2 regions of the Delftia sp. DLF01 genome follow, and region 1 is predicted to be linked to the other one. Evidence: predicted binding sites of a transcription regulator. Region 1 holds the regulator's gene; the other holds the start of a gene.
What was found. The regulator FNR, encoded in region 1, switches genes on or off when oxygen is low (the NO sensors DNR and NnrR bind a similar motif). The targets are predictions, from matches to a motif close to TTGATNNNNATCAA.
Positions count from the first base shown of each region.

Region 1 (11,186 bases):
CTATCCGGGCCTGGGCTCGTTCGCGGGCAAGCTGGGCTGGACGCAGCTGGGCGCCTATGAAAACGAGATGGCCAAGGCCCGCGCGGACCTGGAGCCGCTGTACGCCAAGTTCACGAGCATGAGCACCGAAGACATGGCCAAGGATCCCCAGGCCATGGCCATCGGCGAGCGCCTGTTCATGAACAACTGCGCACAGTGCCACGGCTCGGATGCACGCGGCGGCAAGAGCTTCCCCAACCTGACCGATGGCGACTGGCTGCATGGCGGCACGCCCGAGAAGATCAGGGAAACCATCACGGGCGGCCGCATCGGCATCATGCCGCCCATGGCCGCTGCCGTCGGCACGCCCGACGATGTGCGCAACCTCTCGCACTATGTGCTGAGCCTGTCGGGCAGCCCGCACGACTCGCTCAAGGCCTCGCTGGGCAAGTCCAAGTTCACGGCCTGCGCTGCCTGCCACGGCATGGACGGCAAGGGCAACCAGGCCCTGGGCGCGCCCAACCTGACCGATGACATCTGGCTGCACGGCTGGGGCGAGGCCGCCATCACGGCCATGATCAACAACGGCAAGCACAACGAGATGCCTGCCCAGAAGGACAAGCTGACCGAGGCGCAGATCGCGGTGCTTGCTTCCTATGTCTGGGGCATGTCGCACAAAGACGGCGCAGTCCGTCAGTAAGCACAGGGGCGGCGCTGCGGCGCCGCCTTTTTGCGTTTTGAGTTTTCAGATATTTCAAAAAAACAAAGGAACCCACCATGAAGCCCGAGAGCGGGGATGACACCGGGAAGCCTCCCCGCAAAGTCATTCCGATCACGCCGGCCACGCCTGATCCGGGCGAGCTGGTGTCGATGTTCGAGTCGGAAAAGAAGGTCTACCCGCGCTCCATCAGCGGTGTCTTCGCACGCTGGCGATGGGCCCTGGTGTTTCTCACCCAACTGGTTTTCTACGGCCTGCCCTGGCTGGAGTGGGGCCAGCGCCAGATGGTGCTGTTCGACCTCGGAACGCGGCGCTTCTATCTCTTCGGGCTGGTGCTGTACCCGCAGGACTTCATCTACCTGGCGGGCCTGCTGATCATCTCGGCGCTGGCATTGTTCCTGTTCACGGCCGTGGCCGGGCGCCTGTGGTGCGGCTTCTCGTGCCCGCAGACGGTCTACACCGAGATCTTCATGTGGGTGGAGCGCAAGGTCGAAGGCGACCGCAGCGCGCGCATGCGGCTGGACAAGAACGGCTGGACCTTCGAGAAGGCCTGGAAGAAGTCGCTCAAGCAGTTGCTGTGGATCGCCATTGCGCTGTGGACCGGCTTCACCTTCGTGGGCTACTTCGTGCCCATCCGCGAGCTGGGCGGCGAGCTGCTGGCGCTGCAGGGCAGCTGGCAGATGTTCTGGGTGCTGTTCTACGGCTTTGCCACCTATGGCAACGCGGGCTACATGCGCGAGCAGGTCTGCAAGTACATGTGCCCCTATGCGCGCTTTCAGAGCGCCATGTTCGACCGGGACACCATGATCGTCAGCTACGACACGGGCCGGGGCGAGCCGCGTGCGCCGCGCACCAAGAAGGTGGACTACAAGGCCCAGGGCCTGGGCGACTGCATCGACTGCAAGATGTGCGTGCAGGTCTGCCCCGTGGGCATCGACATCCGCAACGGTCTGCAATACGAATGCATTGGCTGCGGCCTGTGCATAGACGCCTGCAATTCCATCATGGACAAGATGGAGTACCCGCGCGGCCTGATCCGCCTGACCACGCAGAACGCCATGGCCGGCCTGTGGCGGCGTGCCCAGGTGCTGCGCCGCATCTTCCGTCCGCGCGTGCTGATCTACTCGGCCGTGCTGATCGGCTTGAGCGTGGCCATGATCGTGAGCCTGGCGCTGCGCCAGTCGGTCAAGGTGGACGTGATCCGCGACCGCGCCTCGCTGTCGCGCATCGTGGCGGGCGGCAAGCTGGAGAATGTCTACCGCCTGCAGATCATGAATGCCACCGAGCAGGCCCAGCGCTACCGCATCAGCGCCCACGGCCTCGATGGGCTGGAGCTGGCGTCCGAGCAGGAAGTCGAGGTCGGCCCGGCCGAGACGCGCGGCATTGCGGCGCGCCTGCAGATTCCCTACGGTTCGGCCGAGCCGGGCTCGCACACCGTATTCTTCGATATCGATGCCGTGCATTCAGGCGCGGGACGCGCGTCCGAAAAGGCCGTCTTCCTGGTGCCCCGGTGATGTTCCTGGCAGGCGCGGCACGGTCCGCGCCTGCCGCCTGAAAGAAAGAGGTTTCCCATGTCTTCCAGTCCCGCAGTGTCCGCGCCCGCGCAGGCTCCCTCGCACCCCGACGCCGGCAAGCCCTGGTGGAAGTTCGGCCATGTCTGGCTGGTGGTGGCCGGCCCGGCGGCCGTGGTGGTCGCTGCCGTGATCACGGCCATCATCGCCATCAACGGCGCCGATCCCGTGATCGACCCCGACTACTACCGCAACGGCATCACGATCAACGAGCGTGCCGATGGCGTGCGCGAAGTGCCCAAGAGCATGGCGCCCGCCGTCACCGGCCGCAACCATGCGGCCACGCCCGCGCATGATCACCCCACGGACCGCTGATCGCCGTGCACCCCTGCAAGAGGCCGCAGTCGCGGCCTTTTGCATGGCGGATCGCATCTCCGGCATGCGCGACGGGTGAGGGTTTCCTACAGGCGTGCAGGGCGCTACGGGGCTTGGCGCCATGCGTTGGCGCGGCGCACAATGAAGGCGACCCCTCGACAGCACAAGGAGATCGCTGATGTTGGCCCAACGCTGGATGTGGATTGCCTGGCCTGCCTTTCTGGCAGCCGCCGTGATGGAGATGCTGGTTTTTGCCTTTGTGGACCCGCTGGAGCTGCATTGGCTCGGCGACCTGGGCTGGTCGCGCCAGGGCATCTACACGCTGGCCTTCTTCGCCTTCTGGGGCGTGACCATGCTCTCCAGCCTGATGACCACCATGCTGGGTCGCTCGGCCCGCGATCTCAATGACGGCGTGGCCTCCGAGCCCGACCCGGACCTGGCCATGCAGGGGCTGGGGCGGGACTGAGCGAGAGCCCGCCGCAATGAACAAGGCCCGCTGTCGCGGGCCTTGTTCATTGGCGGATGAATGCTTGCCGCCCTTGCAGCCTCACTGGCACTGCTGGCTGTTGACGATGCGCTTGAGCGCCTCCGTGTCCAGGATGCGCAGATGGCGCTGGCGCACCTCGATGATGTTGTCGTCCGCGAACTTGGAGAAGGTGCGGCTCACCGTCTCCAGCTTCAGGCCCAGGTAGCTGCCGATTTCCTCGCGCGTCATGCGCAGCACCAGTTCGGACTTGGAAAAGCCCCGCGCATGCAGGCGCTGCACCAGGTTGAGCACGAAGGCGGCCAGGCGCTCCTCGGCGCGCATGCTGCCCAGCAGCAGCATCACGCCGTGCTCGCGCACGATCTCGCGGCTCATGACCTTGTGCACATGGTTTTGCAGGGCCGTGACCTCGCGCGACAGGTCTTCCAGCTTGTCGAAGGGCATGACGCAGACTTCGGCGTCTTCCAGCGCGACGGCATCGCAGGTGTGGTGGTCGTTGACGATGCCGTCCAGGCCGATGATCTCGCCGGCCATCTGAAAGCCCGTGACCTGGTCGCGTCCGTCCTCGGTGGCCACGCAGGTCTTGAAGAAGCCGGTGCGGATGGCGTACAGCGAGGTGAATGTCTCGCCGTTGCGAAACAGCAAGCCTCCGCGCTTGACCTTGCGGCGCGTGGCCACGATGTCGTCGATGCGCTGCATCTGCTCGGCATCCAGGCCCATGGGCATGCACAGTTCGCGCAGGTTGCAGTTGGAGCAGGAGGCTTTGATGGTCTGAAGGTTCATGGAGTGATAAACATCAGCGGCACACAGCGTGCCGGCGGTGACCTCGTGGATTGCGATGAGTTGGATCAAATTGTCGCAGCAGTCCCTCAAACAACTCTTGATATGAGTCAAGGACATGACCGATGTGCTGCGGCACAGTCGAGGTATTAGAGGAAAAAACCCATGACCGCTGTCACCCCAGAGCTGCTGCGTCGCTTTGACGTACCGGGGCCCCGATACACCTCGTTCCCTACCGCCGACCGCTTTGTCGAGGCCTTTGGTGCAGAGGACTATATCCTGGCGCTGCAACAACGCAAATCGAGTACCGCAGCGCGTGCCACGCCTTTGTCGCTGTATGTGCACGTGCCCTTTTGCGAGTCGCTTTGCTACTACTGCGCCTGCAACAAGATCGTGACGCGCCACCACGATCGCGCCGCCGTCTACCTGGACTACCTGGCGCGCGAGATGGCCTTGCACACGGCCCATTGCGGCAAGGGCCAGACCGTCAGCCAGCTGCACCTGGGCGGCGGCACGCCCACCTTCTTCTCCGACGACGAGCTGCGCACGCTGATGGGCCTGTTGCGCGAGCATTTCAAGCTGGAGCCGGGTGGCGAGTACTCCATCGAGGTCGATCCGCGCACCGTCAGCGTCGAGCGCCTGGCCGTGCTCAAGGAGCTGGGCTTCAACCGCCTGAGCTTCGGCGTGCAGGACTTCGACGAGCAGGTGCAGATCGCCGTGCACCGCGTGCAGCCGGCAGGGCAGGTGTTCGAGCTGGTGGCGGCCGCGCGGCAGCTGGGCTTCGCCTCCATCAACGTGGACTTGATCTACGGCCTGCCCAAGCAGACGCCCGAATCCTTCGAGCGCACGCTGGCCCAGGTCAACGCGCTGCGGCCCGACCGCATCGCGCTCTATGCCTATGCCCACCTGCCCGAGCGCTTCAAGCCGCAGCGGCGCATTGCGGCCGAGGATCTGCCCCAGGGGGCCGACAAGCTGGCCATGCTGTCGCGTTCCATCGCCGCGTTCATGGACGGTGGCTATGTCTATGTGGGCATGGACCACTTCGCCCTGCCCGAGGACTCGCTGGCCGTGGCCAAGCGCCAGGGCCGGCTGCACCGCAACTTCCAGGGCTACAGCACCCAGCCCGACTGCGACCTGATTGCGCTGGGCGTGTCGGCCATCGGCAAGGTGGGCGCCAGCTACAGCCAGAACGCCAAGACGCTGGAGGAGTACTACGACGCCATCGACGCCAGCCACCTGCCCGTGGTGCGGGGCCTGGCGCTGTCGCGTGACGACCTGGTGCGCCGCGCCGTCATCATGGCCATCATGTGCCAGGGCGCCGTGCTGTTCGAGCCCATGGAGCAGGCCTGGCTGCTGGGCTTTCGCGAGTACTTCGCGCCCGAGATGGCGGCCCTGGAGGACCTGCAGGCCAAGGGCCTGGTGCAGATCAGCGACGAGGGCTTCCAGGTCACGCCCATGGGCTGGTACTTCGTGCGCGGCGTGGCCATGCTGTTTGACCGATATCTGCAGGCGGACAAGAACCGGGCGCGGTTTTCGAGGATCATCTAGGCCCCATGCTCTTGTCGCTGCTCTGGACCGCTTTGATCATGGGGCTCGTCGGCGGGCCCCATTGCCTTGCCATGTGCGCTGCGCCCTGCGGCGTGGTCACGGGCGGGGCGGGGCAGGGCGGCGGCTCGCAGGTGGTGGCCGTGCATGGATTGCAAAGCCGGCTGTGGCTGCGCACGGCGCTGTTCCACGGCGGCCGTCTGGCCGGCTATGCCAGCCTGGGCGCTGCCTCGGCCCTGGCCATGGAGAGCCTGTCCTGGCTCACCAGCCAGACCACGGCGCTGCAGCCGTTCTGGACGCTGACCCATGTCGCCGTGATGGCCTGGGGCCTGGCCATGATGGTGCAGGCCCGCCAGCCCGCCTGGCTGGAGTCTGCCGGCCGCGCCGCCTGGCGGCGCGTGCAGCCCTGGGTGTCGGCGCCGGGCGGCACGCTGGCGGCAGGCTATGCCTGGGCGCTCATGCCTTGCGGACTGCTGTATTCGGCCGTGCTGGTCGCCGCGCTCAGCGGCGGCCCGTTGCAGGGCGCGCTGGCCATGGCGGCCTTTGGCGTGGGCAGCGGCCTGTGGCTGGTGGCCGGCCCCTGGCTGTGGCGGCTGGGCCGGCAGCGCCTGAACGGCCTGCGCGCCGAATGGGGCACGCGCCTGGCCGGCCTGATGCTGGTGGGCGTGGCCGTCTGGGCGCTGTGGATGGACCTGATCTACAAGCCCAGCCTCTGGTGCCGTTGAGCAACAGCTGAGGCCAGACTTGGCACCTGGGGTCGCGGATTGGCTGCGAGGCCCTCAGAACTGGAGATAATGCCCGAATCATCGGCTTACATATTGCCGATTCCTTCAGCCTCGGGGCCGTTGCCGCGCGTGAACCATTCCGTCCTCATCGATATCCGAGACCTCCGTCCGGGCATGTTTGTCCAGCTCGATGTTGGGTGGCTGAACCATCCCTTTCCGGTCAGCAGCTTCAAGATCACCTCCAGCGCACAGATCCAGACCCTGAAATCCCTGGGCCTGGAGGTGGTGCGCTGTGTCCCGCACAAAAGCGACACCTGGCCCGCCGAGGTGCGCACCCCGCCGCCGCAGGAGCTGCCGCCCGTCGTGGTGGCCCCCGAGCCTCCACCCACCGAACCTGCTCCAGCACCGCTGCTGCTGTCCGTGCCCGACTGGCGCGGCCGGCTGGAGGACTGCAATGCGCGCTTTCAGAAGGTGGAGCGCGGCTATGTGGCCATAGAGACCACCATCGCCAGCGCGCCCGAGCAGGCGCGCATGCCCACCGAGGCCCTGGTCGATGGCTGCCTGGCCGAACTGGCGGGCCCGCAGGACGTGGCCATTCACCTGCTGTCCGATGGCGTGGGCAGCAGCCAGAGCGTGCATGCCGTCAACGTGACCGTGCTCAGCCTGCTGCTGGGCCGGGCCCTGGGCCTGCAGGAATCGCTGCTGCGCGACCTGGGCCTGGCGGCGCTGCTGCATGACGCGGGCAAGCCCGTGGCCGGTGTCGAAGGCATGCACGGCCTGGCCCTGGAGCCTTCCGTGCCCGACGCCCTGCGCGAGCGCTACGAGCGCCATGTGGGCGAATCCGTGGCCATTGCCATGCGCATGGGCCTGTCGGCCCAGGTCACCACGGCCATCGCCCAGCACCATGAATGGGCCGACGGCACGGGGTTCCCGCTGAGCCTGGTGGCCGAAGACATGGAACTCACGGGCCAGATCCTGGCCCTGGTCAACAGCTACGACCGCCTGTGCAATCCCGGCGATGCGCAGACGCCGCATACGCCGCACGAGGCCCTGTCCATGCTGTTCAGCCGGCTGCGCGACAAGTTCGCCGCGCCCGTGCTCAATGGCTTCATCCGCATGATGGGTGTGTTCCCCCCGGGCTCGGTGGTGGAACTGACCGACGGGCGCCATGCCATGGTCATGTCCGTGAATGCATCACGCCCGCTCAAGCCCTCGGTGATGGTGCACGATGCCGGCGTGCCGGCCGCGCAGGCGCCCGTGCTGGCGCTGGAGCTGTTTCCCGAGCTGGGCATACGCCGGGGAGTGGCGCCCGCGCAGTTGCCGCGCGATGCGCTGGACTACCTGTCGCCGCGCCGGCGTGTCTGCTATTACTTTGAACGGGCGGTGGAGTTGGATCCACCGAAGGTGGCGTCTTGAACAAGCAAGCGCTGAACCGCGCCTGGCCCCGCCTGCTAGATGCACTGCAGGAGGCCCTGTGGCTGATCGATGCGCGCACCCTGAAGGTGCTGCGCGCCAACGCCGCCAGCGAATCCGTCACCGGCTATGAGGCCGATGCGGCCCCGGGCCTGCCCGTGCAGGTGCTGGCCGCCACGCCGCAGCAGCAGGCTTTCTGGAGCGATCCCTTCAACTGGCAGGCCGGAGCCCAGTTCATTGCCGAGGTGCGCCGCGCCGATGGCCAGCTGGCGCCCGTGGAGATGCGCGTGCGCGCGCTCGACGGCGAGGTGCTGCTGGTCAGCATGCTGGACCGGCGCGAGCAGGCCTTGCACGAGGCCGAGTTCGAGAGCCTGCTGGGCGAGCTGCGCGCCACGCTGGAGTCCGCGGCCGACGCCATCCTGGTCTGCGATCCCGATGGCCGCATCCGCGCCTTCAACCACCGCTTTGCCACGCTCTGGGGCATTCCCGAGGCGCTGCTGGTGCGCCGCAACGACGTGGCCATCCTCGACCACCTGGCCAGCCAGGTGCGCGATGCCGAATCCTATGCGCGCCAGTTGAAGCTGCTGTCGGCCCAGCCCCTGATGGAGGCGGCCGACGTGCTGGACCTGCGCGACGGCCGCATCCTGGAGCGCCGCGCCGTGCCCCAGCTGCGCCGGGGCCTGCCCATGGGGCGGATCTTTTCCTTCCGCGACATCACGGCCGAGGCCCAGACCCAGGCGGGTCTGGAGCTGGCCGCGCGCGTCTTCGAATCCAGCCTGGACGGCATCTTCATTGCCGACGGCTACATGGATGTGGCCCGCACCAACCCGGCCTGCGAACGCCTGCTGGGCGGCATGCCCGTGCAGGGGCGCACGGTGGAGTCGCTGTTCGAGGCCGCCGAAGGCCAGGCCGACACCCTGGGCGACCTGGCCCGCATCCAGTGGCACCAGGGCGGCTTCTGGGAGGGCGACCTGTGGCTGCGCCAGGCCGGCGGCGCGCGCTGCGCCGTGCGCCTGTCCTGGGTGCCGCTGCGCAACGCGCAGGGCGACGTGGTGCAGAGCATCGGCTTCATGCGCGACCTCACGCAGCAGCGCGTGGCCCAGCAGCGCATTGAACAGCTGGCCTACAGCGACGCGCTCACCGGCCTGCCCAACCGCCTGAACCTCACGGAGCGCGTGGATGCAGCCATCGAGGCCGCGCGCGCAGGCGGCACGGTGTTCAGCATCCTGTTCATCGACCTGGACCGCTTCAAGATCATCAACGACTCGCTGGGCCACCAGTTCGGCGACCGCGTGCTCAAGCTGGTTGCGCAGCGCCTGAGCGACTGCATGCGGCCCGTGGACATCCTGTGCCGCCTGGGTGGCGACGAGTTCGTGCTCTATCTGCAGGGCTGCAACGCCGAGCTGGCCGCTTCGGTGGCCAAGCGCATCCTGCAGGAGATGGAGCGCCCCTTCCTGCTCGACGGCCTGGGTTTCTCCGTGCAGTGCAGCATCGGCGTGGCCCAGTACCCGGCCGATGGCCTCACGCTGGATGAACTGATCCGCCAGGCCGACACCGCCATGTACCGCGTCAAGGAGCGGGGCCGGGGCCATTTCAGCTTCTACCAGCCGCAGATGAGCGCCGGCCTGCTGTCGCGCATGAAGCTGGAGCACGCCATGCGCCAGGCGCTGGAGCATGGCCGCATGGCGGTCTACTTCCAGCCGCAGGTGCACATAGACAGCGACCGCATCGTCGCGGCCGAGGCGCTGCTGCGCTGGACCGATCCCGAATTCGGCGTGGTCTCGCCGGGTGTCTTCATCCCGCTGGCCGAGGAGTCGGGCTACATCGTCACGCTGGGCGCCTGGGTCATGGAGCAGGCCGTGCAGGAGGCTGCACGCTGGCAGCAGCAGGGCATGCCCATCAAGGTCTCGGTCAACGTGTCGGCGCTGGAGTTCCGCCAGTCAGGCTTTGTCGAGCGGGTGACCGAGCTGCTGCGCAGCTACGGCCTCACACCCCAGCTGCTGGAGCTGGAGCTGACGGAAAGCATCTTGCTGCAGGACGCCCAGGACATGGCGCTGCGCGTATGCCAGATCGCCGATCTGGGTGTGGGCATGGTGATTGACGACTTCGGCACCGGCTACTCCAACCTGGCCTACCTGAAGAAGCTGCCCATCTCCAAGATCAAGATCGACCAGAGCTTCGTGCGCGGCTTGCCCAGCGATGAGGGCGACCAGGCCATTGTGGGCGCCATCATCAGCCTGGGTCTGGCGCTGGGCGTGGAGATCGTGGCCGAGGGCGTGGAAACGCACGAGCAGCTGACGGCCATCCACCGCATGCAGGGCCACTACTTCCAGGGCTTTCTGTGCGCGCCTGGCCTGCCGCGCGAGCAGTTCGGCGAATGCCTGCAGGCCCAGCGCGCCGGCATTGGCGCCATCGCCTACCGGCAGAGAATGGCCCAGGCCGCGAGCGCTCAGCCGCCTGCGCTCAAGCCCTTCCAGAGCATGTAGGCCGCCAGACCGAACAGCAACGTGGCAAAGATGCGCTTGAGCTGGCCAACGGGCAGCCGGTGCGCGGCCCGTGCCCCCAGCGGTGCCGTCAGCACGCTGCAGCAGGCCAGGGCCAGAAGGGCCGGCAGCCACAGGTAGCCCAGCGAGTATTCGGGGCGCCCCGCGTCACCCGCGCCGGTGAATATCAGGCCCGCCGCATTCACCACGGCAATCGGAAACCCCAGTGCCGCGCTGGTGCCCACGGCCATGTGCATGGGCACCGAGCAGCGCATCATGAAGGGCACGCTGATGAAAGCCCCGCCCGCACCCACCAGCCCCGAGATGAAGCCCAGGCCCGTACCCGCGCCGTACAGCCCCAGCGGCCCCGGCAGGGCGCGCGTGGCCGTGGGCTGGCTGTTGCTGCGCAGCATGCGCAGCGCCATGTAGCCGATGAACACGCCAAAGAACAGTGCCAGGTACTTGCCGCGCAGCAGCGCGAAAACGCCCAGGCTGGCGAGCAGGCCGCCCGTGATGATGCCCGGCGCCAGGCTGCGCACGATGTCCCAGCGCACGGCGCCGCGCCCATGGTGGGCGCGCAGGCTGGAGATCGAGGTGAACACGATGGTGGCCATGGCCGTGGCGATCGCCATCTTCACGGACAGGTCAGGGCCGACCCCGCGCTTGTCGAGGAAGTAGGTCAGAAACGGCACGAGCACCATGCCGCCGCCCACCCCCAGCAGGCCGGCCAGGAAGCCGGAGCACAGGCCCAGCAGGGCCAGTTCGAGAAACAGCAGGTCAGGCATGCGGCAGAAGGTCGGTAGTGGATGGGCGGGGAGGGGAGGGCAACAAAAAACCCGGCGCACCGTGGAGGTGCGCCGGGTTGGAATCAGGTGTCTGCAAAGACCACCGGGCCGTCATCCTGAACCGGGGTTCAGGGGGGCAAGGGCAGCCAGACGTTGGGTTCATCTAACGCGAGACGATCACGCTCGAATGGCAATGTACCAAGCCCGGGCTCATAGAGCATTGGTCCAAGGAACTATAAAGCCCGGCGGGTTTGCAGACGCCTCCATTCTACGGCGATTGAGCAGGCCCGCAATCAAGTTCTTTGAACGGCATGGGCTTTCCATTGACATGGCCGATGCCATGAAAACGGCCTCCGAAGAGGCCGTTGGATGGACGGGGAGTGCTGCG
Region 1 is NZ_JACVAZ010000003.1:1,075,062-1,086,247, reverse strand. Features, by position in the region: gene ccoP (cytochrome-c oxidase, cbb3-type subunit III) at 1-679, shown strand, start outside; gene ccoG (cytochrome c oxidase accessory protein CcoG) at 757-2,211, shown strand; gene IB269_RS20210 (FixH family protein) at 2,269-2,583, shown strand; gene IB269_RS20205 (hypothetical protein) at 2,762-3,049, shown strand; gene fnr (fumarate/nitrate reduction transcriptional regulator Fnr) at 3,131-3,850, opposite strand; gene hemN (oxygen-independent coproporphyrinogen III oxidase) at 4,013-5,395, shown strand; gene IB269_RS20190 (sulfite exporter TauE/SafE family protein) at 5,401-6,117, shown strand; gene IB269_RS20185 (HD-GYP domain-containing protein) at 6,187-7,533, shown strand; gene IB269_RS20180 (bifunctional diguanylate cyclase/phosphodiesterase) at 7,530-10,016, shown strand; gene IB269_RS20175 (sulfite exporter TauE/SafE family protein) at 9,980-10,798, opposite strand.

Region 2 (11,186 bases), on a different contig from region 1:
GGCGTCGGTCACCAGCAACTGGTTGGAGCGCGGGCCGAACTCGGGGTTGTCGGCGTCCAGCGGCGTCTTGGTGTCCCAGATGGCGCGCAGGCCCTCGACCTGGCCTTCGCCGAACAGATCGCCGCCCTCGCAGACTTCCTGCACCAGCTGCTCGAAGGAAATGCTCTGCCAGCGACCGCTGCCGCGCGGGCCCACGCGCTTGAGCGGGGTGAGCACGCGGTGCGGCGCACTCTGGTGCTCCAGCATGGACGAGCCGCGCGCGCAGGACGTGGCCCGGCCCTCCAGGCCCAGCTCCTTGCCCAGTTTGGCGTAGACCTCGCGCACGGGTTCTTCCATGGCGGCTGGCCGCGTGGTGGCCAGCGGGTGGTAGGGGTTGCCTGCCACGCGCAGGATGCGGTTGCTGGCGGTATCGACACGCACGCGCACGCCGCACTGCGTCCAGCAGCCCAGGCAGCTGGAGGGGCTGACCACCTGGCCGGGCTGGGTGGTGAGCGCGCCCGTGGCCGGGTCGATGCGGAACTCCGGCGTCAGCGAATTGCCGCGCGTGGCGCTGGCCGTGGGCGTGCCCGAGCTGCCTGTCACCAGGCCTTTGGCGCCACGTGCCAGCGTCTCGCCGTAGCCGGCCGCAAAGGCGGCCAGCCCACCGGCGGTGAGTCCGCCGCGCAGCAGCAGGCGGCGGCGTGTGGCCTCGGCATCCAGGGAATCTTGGGGAGCTTGGGGGAGTTTCTTCTTGTCGGTCATGAAAGGCTTTCTGTGGCGCGGCCGGCCGGTGGCGGGCCGCGCTCCGTGAATGGGTGAGGGGTCGTCAGGGCGGCGGTGTCAGACGGCGCGGGCCGCGGCCGAACGCGCGGGAAACAGCTCCAGCGCCCAGGTGGCCAGCGTCACCAGCGCGATACACAGGCCGGCCACGCCCAGCATGCCCAGCAGGCCGTCGCCGCCCAGCGGCATGTGGTAGATGTACAGGCCCGCGCCGTACTTGGGCACGCCTTGCACGCCCATGAACAGCGCCCAGCGGAAGGCCCAGGCCGCGGCGGCCAGGCCCAGCCCCAGGGCCAGCGTGTAGCGCGGGCAGGCCATGCGATGCCCACCCCGCACCAGGGCCCACAGCAGGGCGGCACCGGCCCCGGCCGAGCCCAGCATGCTCAGGCGCCAGACCGGAAACTGCTGCCACAGCTGCAGCGCCGCCTGGAAGGAGCGGCCCTGGCCCAGCCAGCCGGCAACGGCCCAGACCGCCACCATGGCCAGCAGGCACAGCGCCAGCGCCAGGCCCAGCACGCGCAAGGCCTGCAGGGCGCCGGCATCGGGGCGGTGGCGGGCGGGCAGAAAGCGCGCCGTCACCAGCATGCAGCCCACCGTGGCCAGCCAGCCCGTGAGCGCCAGGTTCAGCGGCACCCACAGCGTGTTCCACAGCGGGCGCGAGCGCACGGCCATCAGCTCGGCGCCGGTATAGGCGGTGATGGTCAGCGCCGACACGGCCAGCAGCGGCGCCAGCCAGCGCAGCCACTGCGGCCGGCCCAGCCACCAGGCCAGCACGAAGGCCAGCGCCAGCCCCACGAAGACCGGCAGCAGCAGGGCGCCCACCGACATCCACGACCACGGCGTGAAGTGCGCATAGAAATGCCAGAAGCGCGCAGGCTGGTGCAGGTCGGCCAGCAGCGACACGGGCGCCGCGATGGCGCTCACGGCCAGCACCAGCACGGCGGCCGGCAGCAGGCGCGCCATGGCGCTGCCGCGAGGCGCCCAGGCGCAGGCGGCGGCCAGCAGGGCGGCGCCCGTGGCAATGCCGGCCAGGAAGAAGTACTGCACGGCCCAGGGCAGCCAGGCCGATTCGTAGGCGGGGGTCAGGAGTTCGACGATGTGCATGGGGTGCTCCTTGCGTTCAGTGGGAAGTGACCAGCCGCACGCTGGCCTGCCCGTCCACGCCGTCGACGAAGGCGTCGGGCAATCCCAGGTAGTACACATGCGGGTCCGTGCCCATGGCGGGCTTGAGCACCTTGAGGTCCTTGGCGTGCTCGCGCATGCGCTGGCGGATCTCGCTGCCCTCGTCGTTGAGGTCGCCGATCACGCGGGCGCCGCCCACGCAGCTTTCCACGCAGGCCGGCAGCAGGCCGGCTTCCAGGCGGTGCTCGCAGAAGGTGCACTTGTCGGCGGTCTGCGTCTCGTGGTTGATGAAGCGCGCGTCATAGGGGCAGGCCTGCACGCAGTAGCCGCAGCCCACGCAGCGCTCGTTGTCCACCAGCACGATGCCGTCGCTGCGCTGGAAGGTGGCCTGCACCGGGCAGACCGGCACGCAGGGCGGGTTGTCGCAGTGGTTGCACAGGCGCGGCAGGTTGAGCATGGCCGGCGGCAGGTCCTCGTTGCCCGCATGCTGCACCTCGTACTGCAGCACCGTGGTGCGGAACTGGCCCAGCGGCGGCAGGTTCTCCATGGAGCAGCTCACGGTGCAGGCCTGGCAGCCTATGCAGCGGCGCAGGTCCACCAGCATGCCGTAGCGCCTGCCGGCCTCGCCGGGGCGGCGCGGCGGTTGAAAACCGGGGGTGCCGGGCGCGGCCGCCGCCACGGGCAGGGCCACGGCCGCCATGGCGGCGGCCAGCAGATCCTGCAGGAAGCCGCGCTTGCCTGCGGCGGGCTGTGCATGGGCGGCGGTGCGGGCGGGGATGTCCTGGGAGGAGGGCTTGCAGCTGCAGTCGTTGCAGCCGCTGCCGGCGCGGGATGTTTTTGGCATGGCCTGTCTTTCATCGTCCTGCGGCCACGGATCGTGGTCGCTCAAACTCAATAAAGCATTAAAAATATGCTTTTTATATTGAATTTAATATATGAAATTCAGGGCCTTGGTGGCTTGATGTGAGTCAAGCAATGGGCTTGCAAAGTGCCACCGACTGCCTGCCATGGACAGGCGCCCAAGGCAGTCCATAGCGTGTGGCGCGGGGATTAAGACGGGGTTAACAGGGTGACTGCATTCCTCGGGAATGCGGGGCGCGTATCGGAAATCACCCTCTTGTTTCCGTGCGCGGCCCCGGTCTACGCTGCTTGTGTCGCCACTGCCAAGGAGTTCTCCATGAACCATGCCCTGAACAGCCTTGCTTCGGAACTGGACCTTGCCGCCGAAGCCGGCGAGCACCTGAGGCTGCAATTCACACAGGCCTGCGTGGACCGCATCGCGCACCTGCTGGAAGACCCGGACGTCATCCGCTGCGCACAAGGCCTTCGCCGCTACCTGGACGGCCAGATCGACAGGCAGGAGCTGGACCGCCTGGCCCGCGAGGCCGCCAGCCTGGCCAACCACCACCAGGGATCACGCTCCCTCGACGGCTGCGGCCATGCCGCCGTGTCCGCCACCTATGCCACGGCCCATGGGCTGGCGGGCCGGGCGCTGCAGGCGGCCGACTATGCGGCCTACGCCATGGTCTATGGCGAGGGCGGCCACGGCGCCGTCACGGACCGCGAGTCCTTCGAGCCTGAATACCAATGGCAGGCCCGCTGCCTTGCCTCGCTGGCGCAGGCCGCTCAGCAGCGCACGTAGCACCAGGCCGACTGCTGCAGCAGGGCCAGTGACTCGATGCCGCCCTGCGGCAGCACGCGCATGCCGGCAGGCGCCTCGCGGCCCAGCTTCCTGAGCGTGTTCGGGCAGACCAGCGCATGGGCCAGGGCCTCTGCATCCAGATGCTGCGGCGTGCCCGGCGCGGCGTCCAGCAGTGCCTCGACGGCCGGGCCGTTGATGACGATGCGGACCTCGGCACCGGGCCGGTCCTGGCGCAGGTTGGCCAGATTGCTGCGTGCACGGGCCAGGGCGCCCGGTGTGGGCGCATGCAGCACGATGCGCAGCGGCGGCGTATCCGGCCGGGCGGGGAACAGGTCGCTCCAGTCGCTGGAGGCGGTGGAAGCGGCGGGAGAACGGCTTGTGCTCATGGTCGTCCTCGTCATTTCCTGCCACGCGGCCCCATGACCTCTTCCAGCAGGCCCGGCGGCAGGCCGGTGCGTACCTGCACCACTCCCTTGTCATCCTTCCAGACCAGGGCCGGCGTGGCACGCAGGCCCCAGGTGGACATCAGCGAGGCATGGTTGGCCAGCACCTGCCGCGTGGCCTGCGGCACCGGGGCCAGCGGCGTGGCGCCCGCGCCCTCTGCGCTGGCGCGGCCGGCCTTGGCATAGGCGCGTGCGTGCTCGGCCAGAGCCTGCTCGGGCTGGCGCGCGGTCAGCAAGGCGGCGGCCTTGCCCTCGCTGCTGGGCTTGAGGATGCCGACCAGAATGTGGCGCAACTGCACTTGGCCGCTCTCCACCCAGGGCCGGGCATCGTTCCACAGCTGGTTGCAATAGGGACAGTTGGGGTCGGTGAACACATAGACCGTGCGCGGCGCGTCGGCGCGGCCATCCGGTATGGACTGGGCGCGCTGCACATCGCTCCACAGTTGCTCGCCCATGGGCTTTTGCACGGCGGCCTGCAGGGCCTGGGCGTTCACGTCGCGGCCCTGGGCGTCGATCACCGTGCCCAGCACCCAGTGCTTGCCGTCAGGCATGCGGTAGATGGGCACGGGCTGGCGGTCGCGGTAGGCGGCCCAGGCCTTGAGTCCGCCCACGGCCGGCAGCGGGCCCACCAGGGTCAGTCCCTGCTGGGCCAGAAACTCCTCCGATGGCAGCTCGGACGCCGCAGCCGGCAGGGCCAAGGCTGCCGACAGGGCCAGGGCTCCTGCCAGTGCAGGCAGGGAAAACAGGGGGGAAGCGCTCATGAACATTCCTTCAGATGCTGGGCCAGGCTGGCGCGCGACAGCTCGCCCATGCGCATGCCGCACAGCCTGCCGTCGGCGCCATAGAAATAGGTGGAAGGCAGGCCCCGCTGGCGCCAGTGCCCGCCGGCCTGCTGCTGCGGGTCGAACAGCACCTGGGCCAGCGGCAGCGGGGCTGCTGCCTGCTCGCGCCGCAGGTAGCCCATCACGGCCTCGGCTGACTCGCCCTGGTTGATCCAGATGAAGCGCACATCGGGCCGCTGCTGCTGGGCCTGGGCCAGCACCGGCATCTCGCGCCGGCAGGGCGGGCACCAGGTGGCCCAGAGGTTGATGACCATGGGCTTGCCATCGGCCTGCTGCAACTGCTGCAGCGAGACCGGCTGCGCCTGCCCGTTGACCAGGGTGAAGGCCGGCAGGGCCGGTGCATCTGCGGACGGCAGCGCCTGCAGCAAGCTGCCCAGCACCAGCAGGGCCGCCCCCGCGCCCAGCGCCAGCCCTGTGGCGCGGCGCAGCACCGGGGAGCGGCGGCTGCGCCACAGCATGTACAGCAGCGCGGCCAGCAGGCCGGCCCACAGGTTCCATCCCCCGTCGCGGATATCGATGATGCGGCCTGCGAAGGCCGGCATCCCGCTCCAATCCCAGGGGGCCGGCGCGACCTCGGTCCACCACTGCGCGACATAGGCCAGGCGCGCCACCAGCAGGCCGGCCAGGGTGCTTTGCCACAGCAGCGCATCCACGGCCTGGCCCGTGCGCCTTTCGTTCCTGCGCGCCAGCCACTGCGCCAGCAGCCAGGCCAGCATGGCCACCACCACGCCCGTCGGCAGGGCCAGCGGCCCCAGCGCCAGGCTGGCAGGCAGGTGCAGCCAGGCGCCCAGCGCCGATAGCGCTGACGGCCCGCCAGGCTCTGCCGCTCCGGCAAGAACAGGCGAAGGCGCCAGCAGCAGACCAGCAAGCAAGGGCAGGAAGGACGAAAGAAGAGGGGATGACCGGAGGTGCATGGAAGGGAGTTTCAGCCATGCAGGCTGACAGGTCGTGGATGCTGGCAGCGGGGAATTAACGGGGGGTTAACGGGTGGGTAACGGGTGGGCAACGGCCCTTGCGCCATCAGACCCGGCACAGTGCGGGCTGCCACGATGGCGCCTGCCCGGAGGTTGCCGGCAAGGCTGCAATCATCGGGCCGCATTCTTGTACGCGTGCCTGCGAGATTCGGCATGCTGGCGCACACCTCGCTACAAATCTGCGATGCTCAGTCGCTTTTCGTTCCCGACTTGGATACAGATGGCGGGGCCTGGCGCCAGGCCCTGCGGACAACAACATGCATGTTCTCTTGGTGGAAGACAACGCGCTGGTGGCCAGCGGCGTGCGAGCCGGCCTGCAGCTGCAGGGCTTCGGCGTGGATACCGTGGCCTCGGCCGGGCAGGCGGATGCGGCCATCCGTTCCTCGCATTTCGATGCCTGCGTGCTGGACCTGGGCCTGCCTGACGAGGATGGCCTTTCGCTGCTGGCGCGCTGGCGCGGCCAGGGCCTGCAGGTGCCCGTGCTGGTGTTGACGGCGCGCGATGCCGTGTCACAGCGCATCGAGGGCCTGCAGACCGGCGCCGACGATTACCTGGTCAAGCCCTTTGACCTGCACGAACTGGCGGCGCGCCTGCATGCGCTGCTGCGCCGCGCGGCCGGCCGCAGCGTGGACTGGATCGAGCTGGGCGAGGTGCGCATCAACCCCGCTGCCGGCCATATCCAGCGCCAGGGCCGCACGGTGGAGCTGTCGCGCCGCGAGTGGTCGCTGCTGCGCGCGCTGCTGCAGTCGCCGGGCCGCATCCTGAGCACCGAGCAACTGCGCGACAGCCTCTACGGCTACAGCCAGGATGTGGAGAGCAATGCCGTCAACGTGCATGTGCACCACCTGCGCCGCAAGCTGGGCCATGAACTGGTGGAGACGGTGCGCGGCGAGGGTTATCGCCTGGGCTTGCACCCATGATGCGCAGCCTGCGCGTGCGCCTGCTGGCATGTCTGTGCCTGGCGCTGTGCACGCTGTGGGGCGGGGTGGCGGCCTGGATGTTCTCGGACATGCGCAACGAATTGCGCACCGTGCTCGATGACCGGCTGATCGCCTCGGCGCGCATGGTGGCAGGCATCGTCCACCAGTTCCGGCCTGCCCGGGAGCTGCCGCAGGACTGGAGCCCCATGCTCAACGTGATCGCGCGCGACGGCGTGGCCTGCGAGGTCAGCCTGGTGCGCGGCGAGGTCCAGCCCGTGCGGCCCGAATCGGCCCTGCCGCAGGTGCTGGCCAAGACCGAGGGCAGTCCCGTGTTTCCGCAGAGCATGCCGCTGGGCTTCTCGACCATCATCAAGGGCGGCAAGCCCTGGCGCACCTATGTGCTGGAGGACCACGGCGTGCGCATCGCCACGGCCGACCGCATCGATGTGCGCGAGGGCCTGATCCACGGCTTTGCCTACACCATCGTCCTGCCCTTCGTGCTGGCGCTGCTGGCCAGCATGGGGCTGATGTGGTGGGCCGTGACCCAGGGCCTCAGGCCGCTGGAGGCCCTGCGGCGCGAACTGGCACGCCGCCCGCCCGGCGACGACTCGCCCGTGGCCCAGGGCCTGCAGACGCGCGAGCTGGCGCCGCTGGTGGGCACGCTCAACCAGCTGCTGCACCGCGTGCGCGCCGCCATCGACCGCGAGCGCCGCTGGAGCGACGACGCCGCCCATGAGCTGCGCACGCCGCTCACCGCCATCAAGACCCATGTGCAGGTGGCGCAGATGGCGCTGGCGGCGCCCGGCATGCCTGCCGGCCTTCTGGCGGCGCCGCCCGGCTCCATGGCCCGCGATTCGCTGGCCCAGGCGGGCGAGGGCGTGGAGCACCTGCAGCACACGCTGGAGCAATTGCTGCTGCTGGCGCGGCTGGAGCAGCATGAACCTGGCGCTGCCTCCGTGCTGGCCTGCGGCGATGCGCCTGCCGATGCGCTGCAGGCGCTGGACAAGGCCTGGCAACTGGCTGTGAATGCCGTGAGCGCCCAGGCCCCAGCGCCCGCGCTGCGCACATGGCTGGACAACGGCCAGCCCGTGCAGGACTGGCCGCTGGCCATCTCCGAGCCCTTGCTGGTCTCGGCCCTGCGCAATCTGCTGGAAAACGCCCTGCGCCATGCGCCGCAGCATCCCGTGGAGCTGGCCGTGCGCCCCATTGGCGCCATGCCGGGCAAGACGCAGCAGCCGGGCACAGGCTATGTGGAGTTCACCGTGGCCGACCACGGCCCGGGGCTCAGCGCCGAGGAATGCGAAGAGGCCACGCGGCGCTTTTGGCGCAAGCGTCCCCAGGAGCATGGCAGCGGCCTGGGACTGCCCATCGTGCAGCGCATCGCCGAATGCGCAGGCGGCTGCCTGCTGCTGCAGCCGCGCAGCCTGTGGCGGCCCGAGGAAGGCCAGGCCAGCGGCTTGGTCGCGCGCCTGTACCTGCCGCTGGCGGGCGGTCCGGGCCCGCAGGCCCCTGCCGCCGGCCCATTAGCGCTGGCCCATTAACGCCGGCTTAATCTCGGTTCCGTATCGTGCGGGCCTGGCTGGCCAGCCCTGCGGGCATTGCGCCTTGCGGGGCGGCGGCCGGTATCCCTATTCGATCCTGTCCGCCGCAGCCGTGCGCTCCTGGGTGCGTGGCGCGGACGCATGGCAGGGCAAATGCCTCTTCCCACGATGATCCGCATGAACAAACAGACCCTGTCCCGGTCGTGCATCGCCATCGGCATCTGCATGCTGATGGGCAGCGCCTGGGCGCAAGACGCCGCGCCCAAGGCACCAGCGCCCGCAGCAGCGCCCACAGCTGCGGTGCAAGGCAGTGCAGCAGCCGGCCAGAAAATCGCCCAGTCGGGCACGCCCCAGGGTGCGGCGGCATGCGCCACCTGCCACGGCGCCAAGGGCGAGGGCATGGCGGGCTTTCCGGCCCTGGCCGGCCAGCACGCCGGCTATCTGGCGCGCCAGCTCCAGCACCTGGCCGACGGCAGCCGCCAGGCCCCCGTGATGGCGCCCATGGCCAAGGCCCTGTCGGCCCAGGACCGCGCCGACGTCTCGGCCTATTACGCCAGCCTGCCGCTGCCCATCCAGCCCGTGCGCGGCCCCCTGCCCAAGGGCAAGGACGATGACGGCGCCTGGCTGGTCGAGCGTGGCCGCTGGGCGGACGGCATTCCCGCCTGTGCCCAATGCCACGGCCCGGGCGGCGTGGGCGTGGGCGCCGATTTCCCGGCCATCGGCCACCTGACGGCCGACTACATGCAAAGCCAGGTCGCCGCCTGGAACAAGGGCCAGCGCGAGGCCGGCCCGCTGGGCCTCATGGGCAAGGTCGCGCAAAAGCTCTCGCCCGCGGACATCCAGGCCGTGGCGGCCTACTACGCCCGCCTGCATGGCACCAGCACCAGCTCCAGCACCAGCACCGCAGCCACGGCCTCCGCGCCAGCCAAACCCTGATGGACCGGGAGCCGAACATGTCCGACACACAACCCACCCGCGCCTCTCAAAACTCCAATACCGCCGAGTACGTCGTCGTCGCCTGCCTGTTCGCCGGCCTGGCGGGCGCGCTCGCCTATGGCATGTACATCAGCCAGCCAGACATGCCACCTGCGCCGGCCCGCGCGGGCGCGGTCCCCGCTGCGGCTGCCACCGCTGCCAGGGCCGATGCAAATGCGAATGCCCAGGTCACTTCCCAGGCCGTGAAAGTGGCTGCCGACGGCGGCGCCTTCACACCCCCCGGTGCCCGCGACATTCCCGACACGCCCATGGGCGAGTGGATTCGCCGTGGCGAGGCCATCTTCCTGCGCACGCCGGCCAACGCCGTGGGCTTTTCGGGCAACACCCTCAACTGCGTGAACTGCCATCTGGACGCAGGCCGGCTCAAGGGCGCCGCACCCATGTGGGGTGCCTACCCGCTGTACCCGGCCTACCGCAAAAAGACCAACCACGTGGACACCTTTGCCGAGCGCGTGCGCGGCTGCTTCATGTACAGCATGAACGGCAAGGCCCCCGACGACGGCCACGACATCCTCGTGGCGCTGGAGGCCTACGCCTACTGGATGGCCCAGAAGGCGCCCACGGGCGAGAAGCTGCCGGGCGCGGGCTTCACCAAGGTGGGCAAGGCCGCGCAGGAGCCCAGCTTCGAGCGCGGCGCCAAGGTCTACGAGGCCAAGTGCGCGCTGTGTCACGGCGCGCAGGGCCAGGGCCAGGAAGCGGGCGGCGTGACCGTGTTCCCGCCGCTGTGGGGCAAGCAGTCCTACAACTGGGGCGCGGGCACGCACGAGGTGGACAAGGCCGCCAGCTTCATCAAGGGCAACATGCCCTACGGCAATCCCACGCTGGACGACCAGGAAGCCTGGGACGTGGCCACCTACATCAACAGCATGGAGCGCCCCCAGGACCCGCGCTTCACCGGCAACGTGGCCGACACGCGCAAGCAGTTCCACGACACTCCGTTCTCGCTGTACGGCACCGAGGTCAACGGCCGGCTGCTCAAGGGTCTTTGAGCAGGTCGGACAGGCAACGGCGGGCCGGGCGCAGGCCTGCGTTGCCGTACATGGCAGGGCGCTGACGGCCACCCTGCAAGCGCATCTGCGCCGGTGCGGCCTTTGCACCAGACGGCGTACGGTCATCGGTTTGACGGCCGGCATTTCATGATTTAATAAGAATCATTCTCACTGATTTGCCAGCGCATCCGGCTTGCACCGCAGCACACCGCCTTGCCGGCAAGCCAGGCCCGTGCCGCACAGGGCCATGCGCAAAGGCCTTCGCGCGACCACCGCGCAATGCTCAGGTTTGCCGAGGAAACCATGACCCAGACCTTGGACGACATTCAGCAACTGGCGCATGAGCACCAGGTGCTGCTGCGTGGCTACGGCCACGCCCAGTTGCGCAGCAGCGAGCTGCTGTGCCTTCAAGCCCAGGAAATAGAGAGGCTGCAAAGGCTGGTGATCCGCCAGCGCGCGGCCTTGATGGCCAAGGAAACCCAGCTGCTGTGGGCGCGCGAGGAGCGCGAGGCGCTGGAAAAGGCCATTCCCGGCCTCTCGCGCCGCGTCACGCTGGCACGGCGCGTGGAGTCGCTGCTGGTGCGCGTGCAGGACCTGTTGCGCGAGCGCGCACGCTGGCAGCGCCAGACGGCCGCGCCCGTGGCCCAGCCCGCCATGCCTGCGCGGGAGCCCGAGCAGGACGCCGAAGCCTTCGAGGCCAGCCTGCGCGAGGCCGATCTGGTGATCTGCCAGACCGGCTGCCTGAGCCACGGCGAGTACTGGCGCGTACAGGACCATTGCCAGCGCACGGGCAAGACCTGCGTGTTGGTCGAGCAGCCCGATGCGCTGCGCATCGTCCGCATACACCGGGGTGCCGAAGGCGGCGACAACCCCGCCATGACACTGACACACGGAGACACCACCGCATGACACGCAGCAAGATGCCCCTGAGCCCGGGCGGCGAACCCGAACTGCGCAG
Region 2 is NZ_JACVAZ010000001.1:1,482,263-1,493,448, forward strand. Features, by position in the region: gene IB269_RS06500 (tetrathionate reductase subunit A) at 1-741, opposite strand, end outside; gene nrfD (NrfD/PsrC family molybdoenzyme membrane anchor subunit) at 820-1,863, opposite strand; gene dsrO (sulfate reduction electron transfer complex DsrMKJOP subunit DsrO) at 1,880-2,725, opposite strand; gene IB269_RS06515 (hypothetical protein) at 3,059-3,523, shown strand; gene IB269_RS06520 (hypothetical protein) at 3,508-3,909, opposite strand; gene dsbG (thiol:disulfide interchange protein DsbG) at 3,921-4,727, opposite strand; gene IB269_RS06530 (TlpA disulfide reductase family protein) at 4,724-5,722, opposite strand; gene IB269_RS06535 (response regulator transcription factor) at 6,040-6,702, shown strand; gene IB269_RS06540 (ATP-binding protein) at 6,699-8,243, shown strand; gene IB269_RS06545 (c-type cytochrome) at 8,412-9,179, shown strand; gene IB269_RS06550 (c-type cytochrome) at 9,197-10,228, shown strand; gene IB269_RS06555 (DUF2325 domain-containing protein) at 10,532-11,137, shown strand; gene fur (ferric iron uptake transcriptional regulator) at 11,134-11,186, shown strand, end outside.
Region 2: a site for FNR is predicted at 2,840-2,853, ahead of dsrO (sulfate reduction electron transfer complex DsrMKJOP subunit DsrO). Genes of this name have one in related genera too.